2 linked regions of the Methylomagnum ishizawai genome follow. The protein of the gene in region 1 interacts with the protein of each later gene in a pairwise test. Links are inferred from orthologs where the notes say so. Each region holds a gene or a part of one and is shown on either strand. Other genes may lie near its edges.

Region 1 (3,719 bases):
CAGGCAATGGCTGGCCTCGCGCAAGGTCTCCGGCCCGGCCACGCCGCCCCCGCCCCGGCGCAGGGCTGCCCGGTCGCAAAACCTCAGCTCATAGCCGAACACCTCCAAGCCCCGGTCGAAAATCGGTAAACGACCCACCATGCCATCGAACATATCGTTCACTCCGCTGGTCCAAGCCACGCCTTGAGGGTAAGCAATGAATCGCCCCGCGACAAGGTTAGGGTCGATTTGTTGCGGCTCTAGTCCTACAATCTAAAGTAAACGCCGGACGGCCACACACCCCAATGACCCAACAGCCACGTCCCCCATCCGTTGCGCCGACCTACGCCTTTCCGACCGGTGCCCCGCACCGCCCCAGCCCCATCCCGTATCCGTGCCTGGACCTCCGCCCAGGCGGCACCACCACATCATACCTGCCATGGGGCCACCCCACCGGGCCACGCGGTCCCGGCCACCCATCGAAGACACCCAGTGGATATTCCAAGACGGCAATATGAACACGCTCAAATACCTATTCGAAGAGTCCTCCGCTTGCGCGGAGGATAACGTCGGTTTCCTCGAAGACCTGTACGAACGTTTCCAGCGCGATCCCGAATCGGTCGATCCCAGTTGGCGCGAGAAATTCAAGTCCATCCAAGAACCGGTGCGCCTGCATCCCGCCACCCCGCCCACGGCGACGATGCCCGCCGATATCGAGGAAGCCCTGCGCAAGCAGGCCGCCGTGGACCGGCTCATCTACCATTACCGCACCCGCGGCCACCAGGCGGCGGACAACAATCCCCTCAAGCTCGCCCCGCCCCCCGCCCTGCCGGACCTGGACCCGGCCCACTACGGCCTCGACGCCGCCGACCTCGACCGCCCGTTCTACGTCGATATCATGCGCGGCTCCAAGAAACTGCCGCTGCGCGAGATCATCGCCCGGCTCAAGCGCACCTACTGCGGGGCCATCGGTTCCGAGTACATGCATATCGTCGATAGCGAGATCAAGCAATGGGTGCGGGAACGGCTGGAAACCGCCACCACCTGGGCCTTGCCCGACGCCGAATCCCAGCGCTGGCTCTTGAGGATGCTGACCGCCGCCGAGGGCATCGAGAAATACCTGCACCGCAAATACGTGGGCCAGAAGCGCTTCTCGCTGGAGGGCGCGGAAAGCATGATCCCGCTGCTCGACGAGTTGATCCAGCGGGCCGGCGACCAGGGCACGCAGGAAATCGTGATCGGCATGGCCCACCGCGGACGCCTCAACGTCCTCATCAACATCCTGGGCAAGAAACCGGGTTCCCTGTTCCAGGAATTCGAGGGCACCTACACCAGCGCCCCGCCCCACGCCAGCGCGGGCGATGTGAAATACCACATGGGCTTTTCCTCCGACCTGCAAACGCCCAAGGGTCCGCTGCACCTCGCCATGGCCTTCAATCCCTCGCACCTGGAAATCATCAGCCCGGTGGTGGAAGGCTCGGTGCGCGCCCGCCAGGACCGCCGCGACGGCGACGGCGAAACCGGGGTGCTGGCGGTGTTGGTGCATGGCGACGCCGCCTTCGCCGGGCAGGGCGTGGTGATGGAAACCCTCAACATGGCCGAAACCCGCGCCTACACCACCGGCGGCAGTATCCACATCGTCATCAACAACCAGATCGGCTTCACCACCAGCAACCCGTTCGACGCCCGCTCCACGCTGTACTGCACCGACGTGGCCAACATGGTCCAGGCACCCGTGTTCCATGTGAACGGCGACGACCCCGAGGCCGTGCTGTTCGTGACCCAGCTAGCGGTCGATTATCGCATGAGGTTCAAGCGCGACGTGGTGATCGACCTGATCTGCTACCGCCGCCACGGCCATAACGAAGCCGACGAGCCGGCGGTGACGCAACCCGCCATGTACCGCTTCATCCGCCAGCATCCGCCGGTGCGGCGGCTCTACGCCGAAACCTTGATCCAGGCGGGCGTCATCAGCCGCGAGGACGAACTGGGCATGGAGGAAGACTACCAGGGTTCGCTCAAGCGCGACGAGATCGTGTCGCGCCCGGTGCTGCCGGACGCCGCCAGCTACCTGAAAACCAGTTGGGACCGCTATCTGGGCGCGGAATGGAGCGTGGACTACGATTCGACCCTGGACCTCGACACCGCCCGCGGCCTGGCCGGACAGATCGCCCGCGTGCCGGACGGTTTCTCGCTGCATTCCAGGACCGCCGCCGTCATGGACAGCCGCCGCAAGATGGCGACCGGGGAAATCCCGATGGACTGGGGCTTCGCCGAAACCCTGGCCTACGCCTCCCTGCTGAAAGAAGGCTACAACGTCCGCATCAGCGGCCAGGACGTGGGGCGCGGCACCTTCTTCCACCGCCACGCCGTGCTGTACGACCAGGACAATGGCGCGGCCCACGTCCCGTTGCACCATCTGGACGGGCCAGGCGGCAAATTCCATATCTACGACTCCCTGTTGTCGGAGGAAGGCGTGTTGGGCTTCGAGTACGGCTACGCCAGTTCCGAACCCGAGACCCTGGTGATCTGGGAAGCCCAGTTCGGCGATTTCGCCAACAACGCCCAGGTCGTCATCGACCAGTTCATCACCTCCGGCGAAACCAAATGGGGCCGCTTGTGCGCCCTCACCATGCTGCTGCCCCACGGCTACGAAGGCCAGGGACCGGAGCATTCCTCGGCCCGGCTGGAACGCTACCTGCAACTGTGCGCCGAGCAGAACGTGCAGGTCTGCGTGCCGAGCAGCCCGGCCCAGATTTTCCACCTGCTGCGGCGGCAACTGGTGCGGCGCTACCGCAAGCCCTTGATCGTGATGACCCCGAAAAGCCTGTTGCGGCACAAGCTGGCGATCTCGCCCCTGGAAGACCTGACGCGGGGCCATTTCCACAACGTCATCGGCGAGATCGACCCGCACGATCCCGACAAGATCACCCGCGTGGTGCTGTGTTCCGGCAAGGTGTTCTACGACCTGTTGGAAACCCGCCGCAAGGAACATCTGGAACATGTCGCCCTGATCCGCATCGAGCAACTCTATCCGTTCCCATTCGATTATTTCCTGGAACAGCTCTCCCCGTTCAACAACCTCAGGGAACTGGTCTGGTGCCAGGAAGAACCCGAGAACCAGGGCGCTTGGCACCAGATCAAGCACCGTTTCCTATCCCTCCTGGAAAAAGACATCCTCCTCGGCTACGCGGGGCGCCCCATGTCCGCCGCGCCCGCCGTGGGCCAATTCCACCGCCACCTGGAACAGCAGAAGAAAGTCGTGGAAGACGCGCTGTTCCGGGCCGTGAACCCTCAACAATCCGTCAGGATCGTCCATGCGCATAGAAGTCACAGTCCCTAACCTCCCGGAATCCGTCAGCGACGCCGTCCTGCTCGACTGGCACAAGCGGCCCGGCGACCCGGTCCTAAAGTCCGACAACCTCATCGACCTCGAAACCGACAAGGTCGTGCTGGAAGTGCCGGTGCCGGAAAACGGCGTCCTGCTGGAAATCCTCCGCCACAAGGGCGATGTGGTGACCAGCGGCGAATTGCTGGCCGTCATCGACACCGAGGCCAAGCCCGCGGCCGCGGCCCCGGTGCCGGAACCCCCCAAGCCCAGCGCCCCGCCGCCCGCCGCCGCCCCGGAACCCCGGCCCGAATTCCCGCCGACCCTGAGTCCCGCCGTGCGCCGGATGCTGTCCGAGCATGGGCTGGACTCCGCCGCCATCCAAGGCACGGGCCGGGAGGGGCGGCTCACG
Region 2 (3,213 bases), 620 kb from region 1 along the record:
CCAGGCGGGTGATTTCCAGCTTGGGGCTGCCGATCTCGACCCAACGCCGTTCGGGCGGGATGTTCAAATCCTCGGCCAGTTTCTCCAGCCGTTGCCGCGCCGCCTCGACCAGTTGCCCGGTCAGGTCGATTTCAAAGGGTACGATGGGTCCGTAGGACGCATCCATGTACTGAAGGTTCTCCACCACATGGACCACGCTCAACTCGGCCTGATGACGGCGGGACAGGTCCAGGGCGCGTTGGGCGACCCGCCCGCCATGTTCGGAAAAATCGGCCCCTAACAAGATATGTCGGTAATTCATGCCCGGCCTCGCTCAACCTGGGTTGGAAAACAATAGGTCCATCAGTTCGACACTGCCCGCCATATAGGCCAAGGCCAAACCGAGTCCCAGCGCGTAGGACGAGGACAAGGCCTGGCGCAACACATGGCCGATGATCGCGATCTGCCACAACAGGAGCAGCGTCACCACCGTCAACACCAGCTCCCTGCTCTCCCCGGACCAGCGCGACCACACCAACAGCGGTAAGGCCAGGGCGCTGATCAGGGTATCGCAACCCAGGGCGGCGGTGAAAGTCTGCAAATACCGGGGGGTTTGATGGGCCAGGACCAGGACGATCCACAGGAACCCGGCCAGCAGCCCGATCCCCACCAAGGATTGCGCGATGCCCTCCAGCCAATCGACATCCAACAGGGCCAAGGCCAGCGCCACCGCCAGGTTGGTGGCCGCGACCAAGCCCAGCAGGAAGATCGAGGCCGGCACATCGCGCGGGCCTTTATTGAACAAGGCGACATCCAGGAACAACCTAATCAACGGCACCGGGGCGTCCTCCGCACGGCCACATCAAGACTCCATGCCTTCGGCCTCGGCGGCTTCCAAGGCTTCGCCCGCTTCCAGCCAAGCGCCTTCGGCTTCCTCCAGGGATTTCTCGACGCCCGCCTTTTCCAGCAGCACGGCTTGCAAGCGGGCCTTGGCCTCGGCCAGATATAGCTCGGGATCGGCCAATCGGGTTTCCAAGGCTTGCTTCTGGGCGGCGAATTTTTCCATGGCCGCTTCGGCCTTTTCCAAGGCGAGGCGCAAAGGCCGCAGCGCCTTGCGACGGTCGGCGTCGGATTTGCGCTGGTCCTTGCGCGAGGGCGCGGCAGGTTTGGCGCTATCGCTATCGCGGGCGTTGCGGCGGGCGGACAGCCACAGCCGGTAATCGTCCAGATCGCCCGAGAATACATCCATGACGCCATCCGCCACCAGCCAGAAATCATCGGCCACGGTACGTAGCAAATAGCGGTCGTGCGAGACCACGATCAAAGCGCCCTGGTAATCCTGTAGCGCCAGGCTCAGGGCGTCGCGGGCATTGAGGTCGAGATGGTTGGTGGGTTCGTCGAGCAGGAGCAGATTGGGCCGCTGGTAGATCAACAAAGCCAGGGCCAGCCGGGATTTTTCGCCGCCCGAGAACGGCGCGATGGGGTCGAGGGCTTGGTCGCCCCGGAAGCCGAAACCGCCTAGGAAGTTGCGTAAATCCTTCTCGGTGGCCTTGGGATCGAGCTTTTGCAGATGCCAAAGGGCGCTGTGCTCGGGCCGCAGTTGTTCGAGTTGGTGCTGGGCGAAATAGCCGATCCTGAGGTCCTGCGCTGCCAGCCGCTGGCCCGCCAGCAAGGGCAGTTCGCCCGCCAACAGTTTGACCAGGGTGGATTTACCCGCGCCGTTCGGACCCAAAAGACCGATACGGTCGCCCGGATTCACCGTGAGCTTGGCACCGCTGAAAATAGTCTTGTCGCCATAACCACCGGCGGCATCGTCTAGCTTGAGCAGCGGGGACGGCAGTTTTTCCGGCGGCAGGAAGGCGAACTCGAACGGCGAATCGACCTGGGCCTGGGCGATCAATTCCATGCGGGACAGCGCCTTCAACCGGCTTTGCACCTGCCGGGCCTTGGTGGCCTGGGCGCGGAAGCGGTCCACGAAAGAACGCACATGGGCGATTTCGCGCTGTTGGCGGTCGTAGGAGGCTTGTTGCTGGGCCAGGATTTCGGCGCGGCGGGTCTCGAACGCCGAATAATTGCCGGTGTAGAGCGTCAAGCCTTGATGCTCGATATGGAGGATGTGGTCGGTGAGGTCGTCGAGGAAATCGCGGTCGTGCGAAATCAGGAGCAAGGTGCCGGGATAGACCGACAGCCAATCCTGGAGCCAGATGACGGCGTCGAGATCGAGATGGTTGGTGGGTTCGTCCAGCAGCAACACGTCGGAACGGCACATCAGGGCTTGCGCCACATTCAACCGCATCCGCCAACCGCCGGAGAATTCCGACACCGCCCGCCGCTCGTCGCCCGGCGCGAACCCGAGTCCGTTCAACAGCTTGGCGGCGCGAGCCGGGGCGTCGTAGCCGCCCACCGCCTCGAAACGGCCATGGGCATGAGCCAGGGCCACGCCATCGTTGGCGGCTTCCGCCTGCCGGAGTTCGGCCTCGATCTGGCGCAGTTCGCGGTCGCCGTCCATGACGTAATCCAGCGCCGTGCTGGCACTGGCCGGGGTTTCCTGGGCTACATGGGCGATTTCCAGGCCGGGCGGCATGGAAAACTCGCCGGTTTCGGGATGCAGCGTGTCCAGCAACAGACCGAATAGGCTGGACTTGCCCGCGCCGTTGGCCCCGGTGATGCCGACCTTCTCGCCCTTGTGGATAGTGAACGAGGCATTCTCGAACAACAGGCGCTGTCCACGCCGCAACGCCACGGCCTTGAAATTGATCATACCCAGCCCACCCCGCCGCCCGGTGCCGCCGCCGTCCGCATCAGGCGGCCTGTTCGAGGCGGGCGTCGGCGTCCTTGAGGAACTCCCGCAAATCCCCGGTTTTCACGGTCGCGTAGGGCACGATCAGGGCCGTATCCAAGGTCACGAAAATGAAGACATAGCCCTTGATCACATCGATGCGGAGGATATCGGCCCAGGACACCCGCGATTCGCCGACGCGGCTGACCTCGACCAGGGCATCTTGCTCCGAACGCAGCTTGTACTTGCCGAGGATGGCGGCCATGTCCGCGTCCGAATACATCCTGCGGATGCGCTGGCGCATCTGCCATTTGAGGAATACCGGCGTCAGCAAGCCCCAAGCCACGGCGGTGACGGCGACATAGATCGCGGATAGCGTGTCCTGATAGTAGAACCAGAGGAACATGGACAACACCGCCAAAACGCCCGGCACGATCCCCTGATGGCGGCGCAGG

Evidence for each region.
Region 2: the proteins of B9N93_RS11425 (region 1) and B9N93_RS14165 interact in binary tests that used the Escherichia coli proteins (3 or more experiments, as listed by UniProt). The link is inferred for Methylomagnum ishizawai from one-to-one orthologs.

Annotation. Positions count from the first base shown.
Region 1 is NZ_FXAM01000001.1:2,569,534-2,573,252, reverse strand. The notes cover bases 121-3,522. They hold B9N93_RS11425 (2-oxoglutarate dehydrogenase E1 component), read left to right. Parts: upstream 121-493; coding sequence 494-3,322; downstream 3,323-3,522. Other genes in these bases: odhB (2-oxoglutarate dehydrogenase complex dihydrolipoyllysine-residue succinyltransferase), read left to right, coding at 3,297-3,522; B9N93_RS11430 (EAL and HDOD domain-containing protein), read right to left, coding at 121-153. Also shown: more of B9N93_RS11430, read right to left, coding at 1-120; more of odhB, read left to right, coding at 3,523-3,719. UniProt on the Escherichia coli protein: E1 component of the 2-oxoglutarate dehydrogenase (OGDH) complex which catalyzes the decarboxylation of 2-oxoglutarate, the first step in the conversion of 2-oxoglutarate to succinyl-CoA and CO(2).
Region 2 is NZ_FXAM01000001.1:3,194,319-3,197,531, forward strand. Bases 292-3,187 are described here. They hold B9N93_RS14165 (ATP-binding cassette domain-containing protein), read right to left. Parts: upstream 2,741-3,187; coding sequence 842-2,740; downstream 292-841. Other genes in these bases: B9N93_RS14155 (universal stress protein), read right to left, coding at 292-301; B9N93_RS14160 (hypothetical protein), read right to left, coding at 314-817; B9N93_RS14170 (YcxB family protein), read right to left, coding at 2,781-3,187. Outside these bases: more of B9N93_RS14155, read right to left, coding at 1-291; more of B9N93_RS14170, read right to left, coding at 3,188-3,213. UniProt on the Escherichia coli protein: Genetic data indicate it may be involved in ribosome assembly or function.